3 regions of the Angustibacter sp. Root456 genome follow, and region 2 is predicted to be linked to each of the others. Evidence: riboswitches for the same ligand, from Rfam matches in the RefSeq annotation. Region 2 holds a riboswitch; each other region holds the start of a gene.

Region 1 (6,771 bases), on a different contig from region 2:
GTCTCCGACGACAGCGTGGCGCCCATGAACGTCCCGTGCACCCAGTCGCGCGCCTCGGTGACGAGCGGGATGGTCGAGGCCCGGCGTCCGCCGAAAAAGATGGCCGAGATCGGCACGCCCTTGGGGTCGTCGTACTCGGGCGCCAGGATCGGGCACTGGTTGATCGGCGTGCAGTAGCGGCTGTTGGGGTGGCTCGACAGCTCGCCCGACTCCGGCGTCCACTCCTCGTGCTTCCACGACGTCGCGTGGGCCGGCTGGTTCTCCATGCCCTCCCACCAGATGTCGCCGTCGTCGGTGAGGGCGACGTTGGTGAAGATGGAGTTGCCGCGCTCGAGGGTGCGCATGGCGTTGGGGTTGGTCTTCTCGTTGGTGCCCGGGGCGACGCCGAAGAAGCCGAACTCGGGGTTGACGGCGTAGAGGCGGCCGTCCTCACCGAAGCGCATCCAGGCGATGTCGTCGCCGAGGGTCTCGACCTTCCAGCCGGGGATGCTCGGCTCGAGCATGGCCAGGTTGGTCTTGCCGCAGGCGCTCGGGAAGGCCGCCGCGACGTAGTAGGTCTGCTGCTCGGGGCTGGTGAGCTTGAGGATCAGCATGTGCTCGGCGAGCCAGCCCTCGTCGCGCGCCATGACGCTGGCGATGCGCAGGCTGTAGCACTTCTTGCCGAGCAGGGCGTTGCCGCCGTAGCCGGAGCCGTAGCTCCAGATCATCCGCTCCTCGGGGAACTGCACGATGTACTTGGTGTCGCTGCACGGCCACGCGACGTCGGCCTGGCCGGGCTCGAGCGGAGCGCCCACGGAGTGCAGGGCCGGCACGAAGTCGGCGTCGAGCTCCTCGATGCGACGCAGCACGCTCGTGCCCATGCGGGCCATGATCCGCATGGACGCGACGACGTAGGCGGAGTCGGTGATCTCGACGCCGAACATCGGCTGCTCGGCGTCCAGGTGGCCCATCACGAACGGGATGACGTACATCGTGCGGCCACGCATCGACCCGCGGTACAGGTCGGTCATGATGGCCTTCATCTCGTCCGGCGCCATCCAGTTGTTGGTGGGCCCGCAGTCCTTCTCGTCGACGCTGCAGATGAAGGTGCGGTCCTCGACGCGCGCGACGTCGGTGGGGTCGGAGGCGGCCCAGAACGAGTTCGGCTTCTTGTCGTCGTTCAGGCGCACGAAGGTGCCGGAGGCGACCAGGTCGTCGGTGACCTGCGCCCACTCCTCGTCCGAGCCGGTGCACCAGTGGATGCGGTCGGGCTGGGTCAGCTCGGCGACCTGCGACACCCAGGCCTGCAGCCGGGCGTGGGTGGTGGGTGCGGTCTCGGCCGGCGCAGCCGGCTCGACGCTCAGATCGCTCGTGGTGGAGGAGGTATCGGCAGTCATGGCGCTGGCTGTCCCTTCGCGCGGTCATCGTCGACCTGGTTCGACCGTCGGCTTCTCCAACGGTCACCTCGCGGATCGTCAAGGGCGATCCGTTGCAGAGGCTGCGTTGCCAAGCACCGTAGCCCCACATCTCACGTCGTGGTACGCCGAGAAGAGTGACCCGCTCGTGAAATCACTCACAAGCGCGGCGCTTCTTGCGGACTTCTTGCGGCGTCTTGCGGCGTCCTTGCGAGATCCGGCAGGGGCGTTGTGTGAGAGCGCGTCCACGCTGGCGCCCGGTGGGGGGTGCCTTGGTGGTGCCTCCGCGGCTCAGGCCGCGGCCGGCTGGCGGAAAGCGGTTGGGCTGGCGGAAGGGGGTTTGGGTGGCAGCAGGGGGGGTGGGCCTCGATTTCAGGGGCACGCGCGGTGTCCGCTACTATCGACGCGGCCAGTTGGCCGGGCGCCCGTAGCTCAACGGATAGAGCATCTGACTACGGATCAGAAGGTTAGGGGTTCGAATCCCTTCGGGCGCGCGCAGTTGAGACAGCATCACCCAGCAGCCCCGGAGATGTCCGGGGCTGCTGTCGTTTCCGGGTTCTGCGGCTCCCCCAGCGCCCGCCGTCCCACGTGGTGGACCGTTCGCCGACGTCCTTGCGCCCCGCCCGCGGCGCTGCCTAGCCTCCTGATCACGGTCATGAGCGCCAGCGCCAAGCCCCGGCTCGCTGGCCGGCAACCCTCCTGCGCGGCGGGGTGCTCCGGGTGAGGACCAGGCGACGACGGACGCCCCGTCGCCGCAAGCGCGGACTCCGCACAGGGTCCTGATGAGAAGGGGAACCGTGGCCGGATCCCGCACCGCAGGCTCGGCGCACGCCGCCCTGGTTCTGGTGTCGCGTCGCCACGTCGACCTCCAGCGCGTGTCCAGCGCCACCTGTTGCTGCTGAGCGGCCAGCTCTAGCACTCCCTCGACGCCGCTCGTCGGCGTCCCCATCTCGACGTGCCCTCATGCCCGCACGCCGCCCCGTGGCGGTGGGCCGAGCCGGCGCGCGTCCCCGTGCTCCCGAGGAGAGACGTTGACTGCCACCCCACTGCGGGCGAGATCGGCCCTGAGCCACCTCGACCTGCTCGAGTCCGAGGCCGTGCACATCCTGCGCGAGGTCGCAGGTGAGCTCGACCGCCCCGTGCTGCTGTTCTCCGGCGGCAAGGACTCGATCGTCATGTTGCACCTGGCCGCCAAGGCGTTCTGGCCCGGGCGCATCCCCTTCCCGGTGATGCACGTCGACACCGGGCACAACTTCGAGGAGGTCATCGCGTTCCGCGACCGCCGGGTCGGCGAGCTCGGCGTCCGGCTGGTCGTCGCGAGCGTCGAGGACTCCATCGCTCGCGGTCGAGTGCACGAGCGGCCGGGCGGCAGCCGCAACCCGTTGCAGACCGTCACGCTGCTCGATGCCATCGCCGAGCACCGCTTCGACGCCGTCTTCGGCGGTGCGAGACGCGACGAGGAGAAGGCGCGCGCGAAAGAGCGCGTGTTCAGCCTGCGTGATGAGCTCGGCCAGTGGGACCCCCGCGCGCAGCGGCCCGAGCTGTGGGACCTCTACAACGGCCGCCACCGCCCGGGTGAGCACGTGCGGGTCTTCCCGCTGTCGAACTGGACCGAGCTCGACGTGTGGGAGTACATCGAGCGCGAGCGGCTGGAGGTGCCGTCGCTCTACTTCGCCCACGAGCGGGCGGTGTTCCGCCGCGAGGGCATGTGGCTCGCCGACTCACCTCACCTGCCGCGCCGGGCCGGCGAGGTGCTGGAGCAGCGCAGGGTGCGCTACCGCACCATCGGCGACGTCACCTGCACCGGCGCGGTGGAGTCGAGGGCTCGCACGGTGGCCGAGGTCGTGGCCGAGGTCGCCGTCACGCGCGTCACCGAGCGGGGGGCCACTCGCGCAGACGACCGGGCCGGTGAGGCCGCCATGGAGGACCGCAAGCGCGAGGGGTACTTCTGATGACCAGCACGCTGCTGCGCGTCGCCACCGCCGGCTCGGTAGACGACGGCAAGTCCACGCTGCTCGGCCGGCTCCTGCACGACGCCAAGGGCGTGCTGGAGGACCAGCTCGCGTCGGTGGCCGACGCGAGCGAGCGCCGAGGCACCGAGCTCGACCTGTCGCTGCTCACCGACGGCCTGCGAGCCGAGCGGGAGCAGGGCATCACGATCGACGTCGCCTACCGGTACTTCGCGACGCCGGCCCGCACCTTCGTCCTCGCGGACACGCCAGGGCACGTGCAGTACACGCGCAACATGGTCACCGGTGCCTCCACGGCCGACGTCGCGGTCGTGCTGGTGGACGTCCGGCACGGCATCAGCGAGCAGTCACGCCGGCACGCGGCGGTGGCGGCGCTGCTGCGCGTCCCGCACGTGGTGCTGGTGGTCAACAAGATGGACCTCGTCGGGTGGAGCGAGGCGGCCTTCGAGCGGGTGGTCCGTGAGTTCCGTTCGCACGTCACGGGTCTGGGCTTCGATGACGTGCTGGCCGTGCCGGTGTCGGCCCTGCACGGTGACAACGTCGTGCACCGCTCGGTCCGGGCGCCGTGGTATGTCGGACCAACCGTGCTGGAGCACCTCGAGCAGGTCGAGGCAGCGGCGACGGTGCCGGTGAGCGGGCTGCGCTTCGCGGTGCAGTACGTCGTGCGGGCGGCCGACCGCGACTACCGCGGGTACGCCGGCCGCGTCGCCGGCGGCACCGTGAGCCCCGGCGACGACGTCGTCGTCCTCCCCTCGGGGGTGCGCACGACCGTGGCGGCCGTCGAGACGTACGACGGACCCGTCGGCCGTGGGGTGGAGGGCCAGTCCGTGGTGGTGCGCCTCGCCGACGACGTCGACGTGAGCCGCGGGTGCGTCATCGCCGATGTCGACGACGCACCGCCGGTCGTGCGGCAGCTGGAGGCCACGGTCTGCTGGCTGGCCGAGCAGCCCCTGGTGCCCGGGCGCTACCTGCTCAAGCACGGGACCCGCACCACCCGCGCCGAGGTGCGCGCCACGGGCGTCCTCGACGTGACGTCGGCCCAGCTGCGACCCGCGAACTCGTTGGCGCTCAACGACATCGGCCGCGTCGCGGTGCGGACCGCCGAGCCGCTGCCGCTCGACGACTACGCGCGCAACCGTCGTACCGGGGCCTTTGTGCTGATCGACGAGCTGAGCGGTGCCACCGTCGCGGCGGGGATGGCCGGGCGCCTGCCCTGGGGCGCCGGGTGACGGCGGAGCCGACGGCTCCGCTGGTGCTCGCCGGGGTGCTGGTCGGCCTGCTCGTGGGGCTGACCGGGATGGGTGGGGGTGCCCTGCTCACGCCGCTGCTCGTGCTCGGCTTCGGGATGCCGCCGCTGACCGCTGTGTCGAGCGACCTGGTGACGTCGCTGGTCATGAAGCCGGTCGGTGCGGCCGTGCACCTGCGGGCCGGGACGGTCGACTGGCTCCTGGTGCGCCGACTGTGCTTGGGCGCTGTGCCGATGGCGTTCGGCAGCGTCCTCGTGCTGGGCGCCGTGGGGGCCGGTGCAGCGGTGCAGGAGCACCTGCGGGTCGTGACGGGTGGCGTTTTGCTGGCCTCGCTGGCGGCGATGGCCGCGAGCCGGTTGTTGCGTCAGGCTCCGGCGACCACCCGACCAGCCGCCCCGGCCTGGAGCACGGTCGCGGTGGGAGCGGTCGGCGGAACCTGCGTCGGGTTGACCTCGGTCGGCGCCGGCTCGGTCATCCTGGCGCTGCTGCTCGCGACGCAGCCGGCGCTGCGGGCGAACCGGCTGGTCGGCACCGACCTGGTGCAGGCCGTGCCCGTCGTCGCGGCGGCTGCGCTGGGGCACGCGATCTTCGGGGACGTCCGGCTGTCGGTGGCTGCGGCTCTCGTGGTCGGAGCGGTTCCGGCCACCTACGTCGGTGCCCGGCTGTCTGCGCGGGCGCCGGTGGGCGTCCTGCGTGGCGCGGTGGTCGTGCTGGTGTGGACGTCGGCGCTGGCGTTGGTGCGCGTCCCGCCGGTGGCCGCGCTGGTGGTGACGGGTCTGCTCGTGCTGGGGTGGTGGGCGAGCCGACGGCTGATGACGTTTGTCATGCCCAGGTCGTGACGGACGGTCGGGGCCCGGGGCGCGTCCGGTCGGCACAGTCGGTGGCATGACGCTCCCAGCTCCCCTGCGTGCCGGGCTTCGGGCGGCTGTCGACGTACCGGCCCTGCACCTGGCGGCGGTCACCAAGTCGTTCGGTGACGTCCAGGCCGTGACGCCAGCAAGATCATGCTGGCGCACAGGGCCCCGTGCGCTGGCCGCGAGCAAGGGTCGCGCCTACTCTGGGCCGATGGTCCGAGTCCGCACGAAGATGCCCTGGAGTGCGGTCCCCGCATGAGCCCGTCGCCGACGGTGGGGAACTGGCGAGGCGATCAGTTCGCTCACGAGGCGTTCGTCTACGACAGCGACGAGGCGGTTCGGCGACGGTGCCTGCCGTACGTCGAAGAGGGGCTCGACCTGGGGCAGGCCGTCGTGCTGGTCGCCTCGCGCCCCGTGCGCGAGATGCTGGTGGCCGCGTTGGGCGAGCGGCTGGTCGAGCGCGTGGCGATGCAAGCGGCCGAGGCGGCGTGGCACGGAGCGCCGGCCACGCTGGCGGCCTACCAGGAGTCGATGCGCCCGCTGCTCGAGGCGGGCGAGCCGTGGCGCCTCATCGGCGAGCCGGTGTGGCTGGCCTACCCGGGCGGCGAGCGGTGGTCGCGCTACGAGGCGGTAGCCAACGTCGCCTTCGCGCACTACCCGTACTACAGCCTGTGCCTGCACGACTCCCGCCACGTGCCCGCCGAGCGCATCGAGCACCAGCTGCGCACCCACCCGCTCATCTGGGACGGCGAGCCCGAGCCGAACGCCGACTACCTGTCGCCGACGGCCTACCTGCGCTCGGTGGAGCCACCGTGGACGCCCGCCCCGGCCTCGGCGTCGGTCATCGTCGTGTCACGCCCGCGGGCGGCGCTCGCGCAGCTGCAGGAGGTGGTGGCGTCGGTGATGCAGCCGAGCCGCCAGCCCGATGTGCTGCTCGGCATCTACGAGGTGGTGACCAACGCCTTGAAGCAAGGCGTCCCGGCCGAGGTGATGCACTGGCGCGACGGGCGAACGACGGTGTGGCAGGTCAGCGACGCCGGCCCTGGCCTGCACGACTCGCTCGCGGGCTACGCACCGCCCGGCCCTGAGCTGAACTCCGGCCGCGGCCTGTGGATCGCCCGCGGCATCGCTGACGACCTGTCGGTCCGCCCCACGGGCCCGGGCACCGCCGTCCGGCTCTACTTCGAGGACGCGCAGCTCACCGCCTCGGCCTGACGGCTGCGTCCCTGACGCGCTACTTCTCGCGGTGGGCGTCGAGACGCTCCAGGAGCGTGTCGGCCTCCTTGGCGACCGCGTCGTGGTCGTT
Region 2 (6,771 bases):
GGTCGAGCAGCTGCCGCTGCACCCCGCGCTGGCGGTGCGCTGGCCCGTGCTGCGCAGCCTGCTCGAGCCGCGCTGACCTGGCCGGCGCCCGTCGGGTTCGCTCGTCAGCGGCAGCGAACGTCGGCTGGCAGCGCCTCGCGCACGAGCTCGCCCACCTGGGCGGTCTCGATCAGGAACCCGTCGTGGCCGTACGGCGAGTGGATGGTGCGCAGCGGCCGCGCGGTCGGTGCGGCCGCCACGATCTCCTGCGACAGCCGTGGCGGGTACAGCCGGTCGGTGTCGACCGCCGCCACGACCAGGTCGCACGTGACGCGCGCCAGTGCTGCGGTGGCACCACCGCGGCCGCGTCCCACGTCGTGCGAGCTCATCGCCTCGGTGAGCACCACGTACGAACCGGCGTCGAACCGGCGCGCGAGCTTGGCGGCGTGGTGGTCGAGATAGCTCTCGACCGCGTAGCGCCCGGACCCGCCGATCGGCTGCTCCTCCCCCTGCGCAGAGCGGCCGAAACGGTCGGCCAGCTCCTGCTCGCTGCGGTAGGTCACGTGCGCGATGCGGCGGGCGATGCCGAGCCCAGTCTGCGGCCCCGGGCCGTCGGCGTGGTGGTAGTCGCCTCCTGCCCAGTGCGGGTCGCTGCGGATGGCGAGCAGCTGCGGTTGGCACCAGGCGATCTGCTCGGCGCTCGCTGCGGCCGCCGACGCCAGCACCACCGCCGACCGCAGTCGCTGCGGGTGGGTCACCGCCCACTCGAGCACGCGCATGCCACCCATCGAGCCACCGATGACGCTCGCCCAGCTCTCGATGCCCAGCTGGTCGGCGAGCCGCACCTCGGCCTCGACCTGGTCGCGCACCGTGATGAACGGGAAACGCGAACCCCACGCCCGACCGTCCGGCGCCGCGGACGACGGCCCCGTGGTGCCCTGGCATCCGCCCAGGACGTTCGGCGCCACCACGAACCAGCGGTCGGTGTCGAGGGGGCGGCCCGGACCGACGAGCGCGTCCCACCAGCCCGGCGTCGGGTGGCCGGGGCCGGCCGGGCCAGCCACGTGGCTGTCACCGGTGAGCGCGTGCAGCACCAACACCGCGTTGTCGCGCGCCGCGTTCAGCGTGCCCCAGGTCTCGTACGCCACCTCGACGTCCGGCAGGGCGCCACGTGCCTCGAGCGTGATGGTGCCGACGCCGACGGTGCGTCGTCGACCCACGGGGTCGCCTGCTCGCCAGCCGGGCACCTGCTCAGGCCTCCTTGGCTGCGCGAAAGCCCGCCTCGAGGTCGGCCAGGATGTCGTCGATGTGCTCCAGGCCCACGGCCAGGCGCACCAGACCCGGCGTGACACCGCTCGCGCGCTGCTCGTCCGGCGACAGCTGGCTGTGCGTCGTCGAGGCCGGGTGGATGACCAGGCTGCGCACGTCGCCGATGTTGGCGACGTGGCTGTGCAGCTCGAGCGCCTCGACGAACCGTTGACCGGCCGCGGCGCCGCCCTTGATCTCGAAGGCGAGCACGGCGCCGACACCCTGCGGGGCGTACTTGCGTCCACGCTCGTACCAGGGGCTGTTCGGCAGGCCCGCGTACGCGACGCTCTCGACCTCGTCGCGTCCTTCGAGCCAGCGGGCCACGGCCTGCGCGTTCTGGACGTGCCGTTCGACCCGCAGGCTGAGCGTCTCGACGCCCTGCGCGATGAGGAACGCGTTGAACGGCGAGACCGCCGCACCTAGGTCGCGCAGCAACTGCACCCGGGCCTTGAGGATGAAGGCGAGGTTCGCACCCAGCGGGCTGCCCACGCCGAGGTCGCGGGCGTAGACCAGACCGTGGTAGCTCGGGTCGGGCTGGTTGTAGTTGGGGAACCGGTCGGGGTACGCGGCGTAGTCGAAGCGGCCGCCGTCGACGATGACGCCGGCGATCGACGTCCCGTGGCCACCGAGGTACTTGGTGGCCGAGTGGATGACGACGTCGGCACCCCACTCCAGCGGCCGGATCAGGTAGGGCGTGGCGATCGTGTTGTCGACGACGAGTGGCACACCGAACTCGTGCGCCACTGCGGCGACCCCCTCGATGTCGAGGACGTCGGACCTCGGGTTCGACACCGTCTCGGCGAAGAACACCTTGGTGTTCGGCCGGATCGCAGCCTTCCAGGAGTCGAGGTCGTCGGGGTTCTCGACGAACGTCGTCTCGATGCCGAGCTTGGGGAACGTGTAGTGCAGGAGGTTGTACGTGCCGCCGTACAGGCTGGGGCTGGCCACCACGTGGTCGCCCGCCTCGGCGACGTTCAGCAGGGCGAGCGTCTCGGCGGACTGTCCGCTGGCCACCAGCAGGGCTCCGACGCCACCCTCGAGGCTGGCGATGCGCTGCTCCACCGCGTCGGTCGTGGGGTTCATCAGCCGCGTGTAGATGTTGCCGAACTCCTTGAGCCCGAACAGATTCGCGGCGTGCTCGCTGTTCTTGAAGACGTAGGACGTCGTCTGGTAGATCGGCAGTGCCCGCGCCCCCGTGGTGGGGTCCGCGGCCTGGCCGGCGTGGATCTGTCGGGTCTCGAAGGACCAACCGTTGCTCATGGTGTCTCCTGGGATCGGGCGCGCACGAGGGCGCCCGGTGGCTGCGGGCAGGTGCGAGGACGAACGAGGGTGCAGTCGCTCAGCCGGCGCGACGAATCGCGGGTGGAGGCGCGGGGCGGTCAGCCCCGGCGCGACCGGTGGATGGGTGAGCGACGGTCGAGGTCAGCGACGCATTCGACAGGTCACGGAGGGCTCCCAAGGTTCTGGGCCCGTCGGTGACGGACCCGCGCTTGCCCACACCTGCTGGTGTCGGCCAGGTCATCACCCGGGGCACCCCACCGCGGTTGGAGGGTTGCCGGCCAGCGAGCCGGGGCTTCGCGCTGGCACTCATGACCTGCGTCGAAAGTACCAGCGAGTGCCTCGCACGCCCAGCACGCGGGATCAGTCTCTCAGCATCCGAGACGCCGAGGCCTCCTCGCTCGGCCGCTCTCCCGCGCCGAACCGCCGAGTCGTCTGGACCCAGGCCGGTGGGATCGCTGCTCGCAGCAACTGCGCCAGGAGCACCGCCAGGCGGTAGTCGGGGTCGAGCGAGAGCGCCCGCTCCACGGCGGCGTTGGCGAGGGCGCCTTCGCCGGCGCCCCAGTACTGGGCGGCCAGCAACGTCAGCGGTGCGACCGCGAGCTGGCCGTCGGACATCACGGCGAGCTCGCGCAGCACCCTCGTGACCGGGTCGTCCTCGTGGTGCTCCGGTCGGCGGGGAGGGTGACTCCCGCCGCGACCCTCCGGCAGCCCCTCGAGCCAGGCTGAGCAGCGTTCGCAGAGCGCGTCGCGCAGCCCGATGTCGAGCATCCCGGCGACCAGCAGACCCGCTTCGTCGGCGTCCAGACGCAGGCTCGCGTCACCGCGGCTGCGGCTCACCGCGGCATCGAACAGGCCGGTCACCTCGCTCACCCACGCCCGCACGCCCTCCACCCCGCCGTCCTCGAGCGCAGCGCGCCGGGCCAGCTCGCGCTCGGCGACGCTCGCCACCGCTGCCGTGGTGAGGGGGCCGCGTGGCGCGACCCGGCTGACCAGGTCGTCGCGATCGGCGAGCGGCGCGCGGCCCTGCAGCACGAGCGTCGCCGCGGCCTGGGTCGATCGCACATCACTCACCGGCGTCCCGGCCTCCGGGCAGCACCTGGCCGACCGGCAGGTCATCGACCAGAAGCGCTCCCGGCCGACGTACACCGCCTCCTTGACCGGCACGCCGTCCTCGGCGAACCGCTGCTCGACCGCGTCGACCAGCACCTGACCGGGACGCAGCCGCGGCTGCCAGGGCGTGTCGTCGTAGACCAGCAGCGCCACCTGGCTCGGCTCGTCGCGCAGCACGCACGGCACCACCTCGGTGGCGAACTCCTCGGCCGCCGTCGTGCCGTCCGGCAGGTCGAAGCGGGCGGCCAGACCGCACCGCAGTCGAGGACCACGCAACGACAGGACGACGAGGCTGCGCCGGGGATGAAAGCCGAGGAGATAGGGCACGAGCGAGACGAGGTCACCCGGGCCGCTCACGGTGAGGACGGGCTGACTGGCAGAGGGGGAGGTGGTCATGGCGACCACTGTGGCCAGTGCCCACGACCGTGCGTCGGTGCCGGCGCCGGCACTGTGGACCGCCCGGCCCCTGTGGACGACGGCCTGTGGAGGACGAGCGGTGGTCCACAGGCCACGATGAGCGACTTGCGCCGCTCACCGGGTCAGCGCACGACCTGCCCGGGGACGACGTGCGGTCGCCGGCCGGCGGGCTCCGAACGCTCCCAACACAAGAACGCCTCGGTCTCGGCGAGCACGCGGCCAGCCACCCACGTGACGACGAACGCGTCGTCCGCGAGCCCGATCAGGGGGATGATCGCCTCGGGCACCAGGTCGACCGGCGACACCGCGTAGAGCACGCCGAGCGCCAGCAACCCGAGCTGACCGCGGGTCGTACCGCGGTAGCGGCCGGTCAGGGTCGCCACGACGAGCCGGGGCAGCGCGGCGAGGCGCTCACCGACCCCGGGCGCGCCATCGCGTCCGGCGCCCCGCAGGGCGCGGGCCAGCGCGACGAACGCCGTGGTCTTGCGCCACCGGGCCATGACTTCGCTCCTCACTCCCCGCCACCACGGCGGGGTCACCGTGCGCTTGGACGTTCCAGCGTCGCGCCAGGTTCCCGCTCAGCGGGCCGTGACCGCCTGCGGGAACTCGCGGCGGCCGCTCTCCGCGATCCGCCGCATGAGGTAGAGGTCGACGCCGGCGCCGACGACGCCACCGACCACGGGCACGCCCTTGCCGAAGCGCGAGAGGGCCGACTTGCCCACCTGGCTGACCAGACGGAAACCGATCCCCTTGTTGATCACCATGATCGCCGGCCCGGGCAGCCGCTGAGCCGCGAGGCTGGCCAGTCGCCCGCTCGTGCGGACGCCCGCCTTCGCGAGCAGGTCAGCGGCGTCCGCGCCCACCAAGGTGAGCATGACGGCCTCGCGCACGCCGGTCTGGCGCAGGTCGTAGCCGCGCAGGCTCGCGACCGACCCCACCATGCGCGTCGCCACCGCGTAGAAGCCCAGGATGTTGGCGGGCAGCGCGACCGGCAGGGTGACGAAACCACCGAGGCCGGTGACGAACCCACCGGCCGCCGCGAGCCGCAGGTGCGAGCGCACGACGGCGTCCACCGAACGCTCGGTGTCGCCGTGGTCGCTACGCGCCGAGTCGGCCACCTTCTGTGCCGAGTCGAACGGGCCACGACCGTCCAGGCCGACGTCGAGCAGCTGCTCGACGACCTTGCCGGCGTGGGCGGCCAGACCCTGGGGGTCGTCCTGACGTGCGTCGGGCACTGTTCCTCCTCGGTCGGCGTCCAGAGCCGCGGCAGCCGCTCCGGGTGTCGTAGCCACTGATCCTGCCTCGCCGTTCCGGCCACCGCACGGCGACGGGCCGGGGTCGAGGAGAAGCGAGGGCGCAGTGGGGGCTGTCGGTGGCGGCTGTCGGTGGCGGCGGACAGCATGAGGGGCGTGCTGCTCCAAGAGGTCGCCACCGCCAGCGCCGACGTCCGCTCGACCGGCGGGCGCCGTGCCAAGGTCGCGCGGCTCGCCGCGTGCCTGCGTGATGCGGCGGCCACGGGTGACGCGCACCTGGTCGCAGTGGTGTTCAGCTACCTCACCGGAGTTCTGCCACAACGACGCACCGGGCTGGGTCCGGCGGCGCTGCGTGAGGCGCCGCGGCCTTCGCCGGGCAGCGAGGCGGCGCTCACCGTGGAGCAGGTGGACGCCGCCTTCACCACGGCTGAGGCGCTCACCGGCGCGGGGTCGACCACCTCACGGCGCACGCTGCTGCACCAGCTGCTGGCCCACGCCACGGTGCAGGAGTGGCAGCTGCTCGCGGGGCTCGTCACCGGCGAGCTGCGTCAGGGGGCGCAGGAGGGCCTGCTGCTGGACGCACTGGCCGAGGCCGCCCAGGTGCCGGCACCGCTCGTGCGACGCGCGGTCACCGTGGCGGGTTCGGCGTCCGAGGTGGCCGTGGCTGCGCTCGTGGGCGACGCCGAGGCGCTGTCCCGGTTCACGCTGCGAGTGGGAACCCCGCTGGGCCCCATGCTCGCGCGGTCCGCTCCAGACGTCGCCACCGCCGTGCACCAGGTCAGTCCCGCCGCTGTGGAGTGGAAGCTCGACGGCAGCCGCGTGCAGGTGCACCGCGACGGTGACGACGTCCGCGTCTTCACCCGCAGCCTCGACGACATCACCTCGCGCGTGCCGGAGGTCGTCCAGGCCGCACTGCAGCTGCCCGTGCGGTCGGTGGTGCTCGACGGCGAGGCCATCGCCCTGCGCCCCGACGGACGGCCCCGGCCCTTCCAGCAGACGTCGGCGCGCGTAGCGGTGCAGGACGCCACGCGGGCCGAGCAGGCCGTACGCCAGTGGCCGCTCACGACGTACCTCTTCGACGTCCTGCACCTCGACGGTGACGACCTCACGGTGCAGCCCCTTCGCCTGCGACGCCAGGCCCTCGAGCGCTTCGCTCCCCCGCACCTCGTGGTTCCGCACTTGGTGGTCGACGACGGCGACGGCGCGTCAGCGAGCACGCGCACCGCCCAGGAGTTCGCTGACGACGCGATCGCGCGCGGCCACGAGGGCGTGGTGGTGAAGGCGCTCGACGCGCCGTACGAGATGGGGCGGCGCGGCGCCGGGTGGGTGAAGGTCAAGCCGGTGCACACGTTCGACCTCGTGGTGCTGGCCGCGGAGTGGGGCCACGGCCGGCGCACCGGCAAGCTGTCGAACCTGCACCTCG
Region 3 (6,771 bases), on a different contig from region 2:
TGCCCGTTCGCGGTCGGTGCCGGACGGCGCAACCGCAGCGGGCACAACCAGATCGGCTCGATCGGCACCGTGTCGACGAACCACCGCAAGAACTCGGCGAGCCGCTCCACCGGGATCTCGACGTCCTGCACGACCCGCTCGCGCGCGGGCAGACCGCGGCGCGCGTCGATCCGCGCCTTGACGTGGTAGCGGTTCTCCAGCCCGATCACCCGCTGGTAGTTGTCGCTGCGCAACAGGCGCTTCGGCACCCACCGGCGGATCTTCGGGTTCTGCACGCCCAGCGCGCGCGAGCACCAGAACCAGTCGGTGTCCCAGCGCCACAGGTAGTCGCGCACCGTCAGCCAGTCCTCGTGCCGACTGCGCACCGAGCGGTAGTAGACGCCCATCCCCGTGTAGTCAGAGGTGTACGGCGCCTCGTCGGCCCACGTGCCGAGGGTCAGGAACGCCTCGAGCCGCGCGGGGCCGTCGTCGTCGCGGGGCGGGAAGACGCTGGCGTCGATGAAGTCGACGGGCTCACCGTCCCAGGTGGTGCGCTCGCCGTCGCCCGCCCCGACGAGCTTGTCGATCGCGGCGCTCAGCTCGTCGAGGTCCTCGAAGCGGACGTGCCGCAGGTGCACGTACGGGTGCACGGCCACGAGCTCGATCGTGGCCGCGGCGGCGTAGCCGAGGGTGCCGTAGGAGTTCGGGAACGTCGTGAAGAGCTCGGCGTCCGGGCCGTCCGGCGTCGCGCGCACGATGTCACCCGCCCCCGTGAGGACGTCGATCGACAGCGCCGACTCGTGCGGGAGGCCCGCGCGCCAGGACGACGACTCGATACCAAGGCCCGTGAGCGCCCCGCCGATGGTGATGGTCTTCAGCTGCGGCACCACCAGCGGCATCAGCCCGTGGGCCAGCGTCGCGTCGACCAGGTGCTCGTACGTCGTCATGCCCCCGACGTAGGCGGTGCGCGCCACGGGGTCGACGGAGAACACCTCGTCGAGACCCGACACGTCGAGCCCCGCTCGCGCACCACGTTCGCGTGGCCGGAACAGGTTGCTCGTCGTCTTCGCCAACCGCACCGGCTGCCCCGAGGGCAAGGCGCGGTACTGCGCGCGAAGGCGCTCGACGGCAGCGGGCAGGTGCATCTCAGGGTGCGGCTCGGAGTCGGTCATCGTCTCGGATCGTAGCCCCGCGCAAACCGCGTCCGCAGGTCCTATCTCACCAGGACGTGCGGTAGACCTGAGTGGTGTCCGTCATCTCGGTCGAGCGCCGCCACGGCGCCGAGGCGTTCGACCTGCGAGCCGTCGTGGACGACGACGCGGCCGCCCACGGGACGGCCCTCCTGCTGCACGGCTTCCCGCAGAACGCTTCGCTGTGGGACGGCGTCCTGCCCGGTGTCCGCGAGCTCGGCCTGCGCTGCGTCACCGTCGACCAGCGCGGCTACTCCCCGCTCCCCCAGCCCACCGCGATCGACGCGTACCGCCTCGACCAGCTGGTGGCTGACGCGGTCGCGGTGCTCGACGCGACGACCGCGGGTGAGGCGGTGCTCGTCGTCGGGCACGACTGGGGCGCAGCGGTGGCCTGGGCTTTGGCCGCCTACCACCCACAGCGCGTGCGCGGCCTCGTCGCGGCGTCGGTGCCGCACCCAGGCGCGTTCGGCGCTGCGCTGCGGTCGGACGCCGAGCAGAAGGAGCGTTCGGCGTACATGCGGTTGCTGAGCGACGTCGAGCGCGCCGAACGCGTCCTGCTCGACGACGACGGCCGCCGGCTGAGGGCGTTCTTCTCCGGCTCGACGCTGAGCAAGGACGTGGTCGACGGCTACGTCGCTCCGATGCTCGAGCCAGGTCGGCTGCGCGGCCCCCTCGCCTGGTACGCCGCGATGGACGCCCAGTTCGCCGCCGTCCCGCCGGTGCGCGTGCCGACCGTCTACCTCTCGGCCGACCACGACCTCGCCGTCGGACGGCGAGCCGTCGAGGAGTGTGCGGAGTGGGTCGACGCGCCGTACGAGCACGTGGCCTTGCCTGGTTCGCACTGGATCCCGGACGAGCGGCCCGACGCCGTCGTCGAGGCTGTGCGCGGTCTGCTTTGACCGGTGCATCGCGCTGTGCTCTGATCCGCGAGTGCACACGGTGGTGGTGGTCGGCGCCTTGGTCCGGGACGGTCAGGTGCTGCTCGTGCACCGTCGCCCGGACAAGCACGCCTACCCCGACCTCTGGGACCTGCCGGGTGGCGCCATGGAGGCGGGTGAGTCAGAGCTCGACGCGCTCAGCCGAGAGCTGCACGAGGAGCTCGGGGTGCAGGTGGCGACGGCCTCGGCGACGCACCTCACCCGGCTGAGCGTCGGCCCCGCCGCTGACCCAGCGGTGCTCAGCGCCTGGCTCGTGCGCGAGTGGCAGGGCACCCCCGCGAACACCGCCCCCGAGGAGCACGACGGCCTGAAGTGGTGCGATCTCGCGCACCTGCCACCTCCTCCGCACGTCCTCGCGCGCACCGCTTTGCTGGCGGCGCTGCGCATCGGGCGCGACTGACGTCGACCCCCGACCCGACGGCGCTCAGCCGCCGCAGGGCGAGGAGCCGGCCGCTGACGGCGCAACCCACTCCGGCAGCGGCCGGACGTCGCACACCGGCTGCCAGCGCCCGTCGACGAGCGCGTACTCGGCGCCGGTTCCCCGCCGCACCAGGGCCGCGACCCCCGCGACGAGGCGGTCGACGTCCTCAGCCCGCGAGCCGACGCCAACGCTCGCCCGTACGGCCGCATCCAGCCCGAGCCGGGCGAGCAGCGGGTGGGCGCAGAAGCGCCCGTCGCGCACGCCGATGCCGTGCTCGGCCGACAGGTACGCCGCGACCAGGCCGGGGTCGTGGCCGTCGACCGTGAAGGTGACGACCCCGATCGACGAGGGCGCGTCGTCGAACACCCGGTGCAGCCCGACGCCGGGCACCGCGCTCAGCCCGTCGACGAGCCGACCGCGCAGCGCCGCCTCGTGCACCTCGAGCGCCCCCTCGGGCAGCGCCCGCAGCTCGCGGCACGCGCGGGCCAGCGCCACCGCGCCGAGGACGTTCGGGGTCCCGCCCTCGTGCCGGGCCGGAACGGGCGCCCAGCGGGTCGAGTCGACCGTCACCTCGCGCACGGCTCCCCCGCCTGCGAGGTACGGCTGCGCCAGGTCGAGCCAGTCGCGTCGTCCGACGAGCACCCCGCAGCCGTACGGCGCGTACAGCTTGTGGCCGCTGAAGGCGACGTAGTCGACGCCGGTCGCTTCGAGGTCGATCGCGCGATGCGGCGCCAGCTGGGCGGCGTCCACGACCACGCGAGCCCCGCGGCGATGAGCGAGGCGCACGATGCGCTCGACCGGCAGCTCCTCACCAGTGACGTTCGACGCGCCGGTGATGGCGAGCAGCGCCGCCGGCTGCGCCGCCAAGGCGTCGTCGAGTGCGGCCAGCGTGGCGTCGACGGTCCGCTCGACGGCGACGCAGCGGTGCGGCAACCGCTGCCACGGCAGCAGGTTCGCGTGGTGCTCGAGGTCGAGGAACACCACGTCACCCCAGGCCGGCACGCAGCCCGCCAGCAGGTTGAGCGCGTCCGTGGTGTTGCGCGTGAACACGACGACGTCGCCCGGTCGGGCACCCACGAACTCCCCCACGGCAGCGCGAGCGTCCTCGAGCAGCGCCGTCGACACCTGCGAGGCGTACCCGGCCCCCCGGTGGACGCTGGCGTAGTAGGGCAGCACCTGCTCCACGTGCTCGGCCACGGCCGCCAGGGCCGGAGCGCTGGCGGCGTAGTCGAGGTTCGCGTAGCGCCTCCACGAGCCGTCGAGCAGCGGCACCGGCAGGTCACCGCCGACGACGGTGAGCAGGGGCTGGTCGCAGGACGCCGAAACCGTTGCGGCCCGGGGGTCTTCGATGACGATGGGACTGGACATCAGGTACTCCAGAGGGTCTGGGACCCCTGCCGTCGCCGGAGCCCGCGCTTGCGCCGACACCTCGCCGACGCCAGGTCGTCACCCGGGGCACCCCACCGCGGTGGAGGGTTGCCGGCCAGCGAGCCGGGGCTTCGCGCTGGCGCTCATGACCTCTGCCGACCGTATCGGCAGGCCGCGCCGACGCCCAAGCGTCGAGACCCCGCGTCTCGCAGTGCGAGATCTGCTCACGTCAGACCCATCGCCTCGTGCACGCGCGCCAGCGTCGCAGCGGCCAGGGGACGCGCCCGCTCCAGGCCGGCAGCGAGCACGGCGTCGACGACGTCCGGCTGGCGTTCGAGCTCACGCCGCCGGGCCCTGATCGGCCGCAGGTGCTCGTTCACCGCCTCGGCCACCACGGCTTTCAACCGCGCCGCGCCGCTGCCGACCTCGGACGCGACGTCCTGCGGCGTGCGGCCGGAGCACAGCGCGGCCATCAGCACCAGGCTCGACACCTCGGGACGGCGCTGCGGCTCGTAGGTGATCTCCCGCTCGGAGTCGGTGACCGCCGACCGCACGAGGCGCGCCGTGTCGTCCTCACTGGCGCCCAGCGCGATCGCGTTGCCCCGGCTCTTGGACATCTTCTGCCCGTCCGTGCCGAGCAGCCGCGGCGCCTCGGTGAGCAGCGCCTGCGGTGGCGTCAGGACGCTCGCGCCGCGGCCGTAGCGCTCGTTGACCCGACGGGCCGCGACCCGCGTCTGCTCCAGGTGCGGCAGCTGGTCGTCGCCCACCGGCACGAGCGTGCCGCCCACCGCGAGGATGTCGGCGGCCTGGTGCACCGGGTAGGTGAGCATCAGCGCGCTGAGGGGCCCGGCGTGCCCGGCCTCGGCCTTCACCGTGGGGTTGCGCTGCAGCTCGGCCAGGGTCGCCGTCGACAGCAGCGGCAGCATCAGCTGACCGATCTCGGGCACGGCGCTGTGCCGGAAGACGCTGGTGCGCAAGGGGTCCAGGCCAACCGCGAGGTAGTCGAGCACCAGCTCGCGGACGTTCGCCGCCACCTCGCTGGTGTCGCTGCGGTCGGTGACGACCTGGTAGTCGGCGATGACGACGAACGTCTGCACTCCGGCGTCCTGCAGGCGCACGCGCTCGCGCAGCGTGCCGAGGTAGTGACCGAGGTGCAGCGGGCCGGTGGGCCGGTCGCCGGTGAGCACGCGGTAGCGGTCGGGCGCCTCGAGGACGTCCGCGCGGTCCGCGAGCAGCGAGGTGGTGGAAGGCGTCGTGAGGGTCGAGGCAGCGAAGGTGGTCATGTCGGGCTCCAGTCGTCGAGTGGGACGACCGCCGCCGCAGCGAGCGAGATGAGCGCGAGATGCCGAGCTGACCTGGCCGCCGGACGGCGGCCATGAGGGAATGCGTCAGCGGCCGCCGATTACGGCAGCCACCACTGGCGCGTCAGGGTGCAGCTCACGCGTCGATGGTAGCGGCAAAGGCGAGGTCCGTGGCCGTCCCGATCACGCGGTACCCCAACCGCTCGTACACCGCGTTGGACGTCGGGTTGGCCGCGTCGGTGTAGAGCATGCACGTGCGCCCGGGCTCGGCCAGCTGCTCGCGAGTGACGGCGGCGACGCACGCCGCTGCGTACCCCCGGCCGCGCTCCTGCGGTGGCGTGTAGACCAGCTGCACGCGCGCGACCCCGGCCTCCGGCAGGGTCACCGCGGCCATCGACACGGGACGACCGTCGACCTCCCAGACGTGCAGCAGACCGGCCGCGACGCGCGCAGTGACGTGGTCGATACGGGCGCCCCCGGGCGTCGCCTCGTCGGTGAACGCCTCCCCCCAGCCCCGCAGCAACGGGACGTCGGCAGGCCCAGCGAGGCGGTGTCGCCCAGGCGGGGCGGGTGGCTCGACGAGCTCGTCGACCTGCAGCAGCCGCTGGCGCATGACGACCTCGGCGGACGGCCCGCCGCGCCGCACCCACTCGTCGGCGAAGACCTGGCCGCTGGGGTCCGGTCCACCCACCGAGCGCAGGTCGGGACGAGCCACCCACGCGGCGCGGGCCAGCGCGCGCACGACAGCGTCGTCGTCCGCGGTGAGGTAGGCGCCATGGGGCGGCGTCTGCATGAGCGCGCCCACCACCTCACCGTCCGGCTGCTCGACCCACCACCACAGCTCGCTCTGCGGCGGCTCCGCCCGCTCACCGGCCAGGGCCCGCGCGAGGCGGGTGAGGATGACGCTGTGCCGCGCCGGCCGTTCAGCCAGGAAGCCCCGCACCCGCTCGGCGAAGCGGCGCGGGTCGTGGCCGGTGACGACGTCCACGGCTCAGCCGACGACCTGGAAGTCGCCCTGCTCCAGCCGCCGCACCAGCTCACCGACGCTGCGCGCCTGCACCACCGTGTCGTCCCAGCCGGTGCTGGAGTCCTCGACGAGGTGCACCGGCGGGTCGGGCTCGCGCAGGTCGATCACGAGATGGCGGTGCTGGCCGTCCGCACCGATCACCAGCGCGCCGGGGTGGAACACCATCTCCTGCATCCACGCCTGGGTGACCTGGATCGCCACGTGCGGTGGGTGCAGGTCGACGTAGGTGCCGGTGGCCATCCACCCGCGGCGCAGCCACGTCGGCGCCGTCACCATGGCCCGCCAGGTGTCGGGCACCAGCTCGCCGAAGGCGTCGCGCACCGCGTCGACCTCCACGTGCGGCACACCGCGCTGGTACTGCGCCTCCTCGCAGATGTCACCGACGATCGCCTTGGTGAGCCGCCGGCCCTTGGGGATGCTCAGGCGCCCGTCGTGGGCGGCGACACCCGACCACGAGGTGACCTCGGCCGGGACGTCGAAGACGACCAGCGACCCCTCGCCGCGCGCCGGCACGACCTCCTCGCGCAGGACGCGCACCGCGTCGGTG

Evidence for each region. A riboswitch is a leader RNA that binds a small molecule or an ion and turns the genes downstream of it on or off. The one in region 2 is predicted to bind S-adenosylmethionine.
Region 1: it holds a riboswitch for S-adenosylmethionine, as region 2 does, so the genes downstream of both, ASD06_RS20060 (putative leader peptide) here and ASD06_RS05220 (bifunctional o-acetylhomoserine/o-acetylserine sulfhydrylase) in region 2, are expected to answer to the same signal.
Region 3: it holds a riboswitch for S-adenosylmethionine, as region 2 does, so the genes downstream of both, ASD06_RS10460 (aminotransferase class V-fold PLP-dependent enzyme) here and ASD06_RS05220 (bifunctional o-acetylhomoserine/o-acetylserine sulfhydrylase) in region 2, are expected to answer to the same signal.

What each region holds. Positions count from the first base shown of each region.
Region 1 is NZ_LMER01000020.1:233,356-240,126, reverse strand. Features, by position in the region: gene ASD06_RS15865 (phosphoenolpyruvate carboxykinase (GTP)) at 1-1,376, opposite strand, end outside; tRNA gene ASD06_RS15860 (tRNA-Arg) at 1,816-1,888, shown strand; SAM riboswitch class IV at 2,046-2,161, shown strand; gene ASD06_RS20060 (putative leader peptide) at 2,177-2,296, shown strand; gene cysD (sulfate adenylyltransferase subunit CysD) at 2,426-3,346, shown strand; gene ASD06_RS15850 (sulfate adenylyltransferase subunit 1) at 3,346-4,593, shown strand; gene ASD06_RS18630 (sulfite exporter TauE/SafE family protein) at 4,590-5,450, shown strand; gene ASD06_RS15845 (MEDS domain-containing protein) at 5,721-6,680, shown strand; gene ASD06_RS15840 (hypothetical protein) at 6,700-6,771, opposite strand, start outside.
Region 2 is NZ_LMER01000014.1:7,316-14,086, reverse strand. Features, by position in the region: partial or broken gene ASD06_RS05230 (NUDIX domain-containing protein) at 1-76, shown strand, start outside; gene ASD06_RS05225 (homoserine O-acetyltransferase) at 105-1,199, opposite strand; gene ASD06_RS05220 (bifunctional o-acetylhomoserine/o-acetylserine sulfhydrylase) at 1,231-2,547, opposite strand; SAM riboswitch class IV at 2,769-2,882, opposite strand; gene ASD06_RS05215 (DUF4192 domain-containing protein) at 2,929-4,074, opposite strand; gene ASD06_RS05210 (YkvA family protein) at 4,218-4,595, opposite strand; gene ASD06_RS05205 (EcsC family protein) at 4,674-5,330, opposite strand; gene ASD06_RS05200 (ATP-dependent DNA ligase) at 5,496-6,771, shown strand, end outside.
Region 3 is NZ_LMER01000016.1:110,473-117,243, reverse strand. Features, by position in the region: gene ASD06_RS10475 (FAD-binding oxidoreductase) at 1-1,151, opposite strand, end outside; gene ASD06_RS10470 (alpha/beta hydrolase) at 1,226-2,068, shown strand; gene ASD06_RS10465 (NUDIX domain-containing protein) at 2,100-2,507, shown strand; gene ASD06_RS10460 (aminotransferase class V-fold PLP-dependent enzyme) at 2,532-3,896, opposite strand; SAM riboswitch class IV at 3,936-4,047, opposite strand; gene trpS (tryptophan--tRNA ligase) at 4,121-5,179, opposite strand; gene ASD06_RS10450 (GNAT family N-acetyltransferase) at 5,334-6,185, opposite strand; gene ASD06_RS10445 (hypothetical protein) at 6,189-6,771, opposite strand, start outside.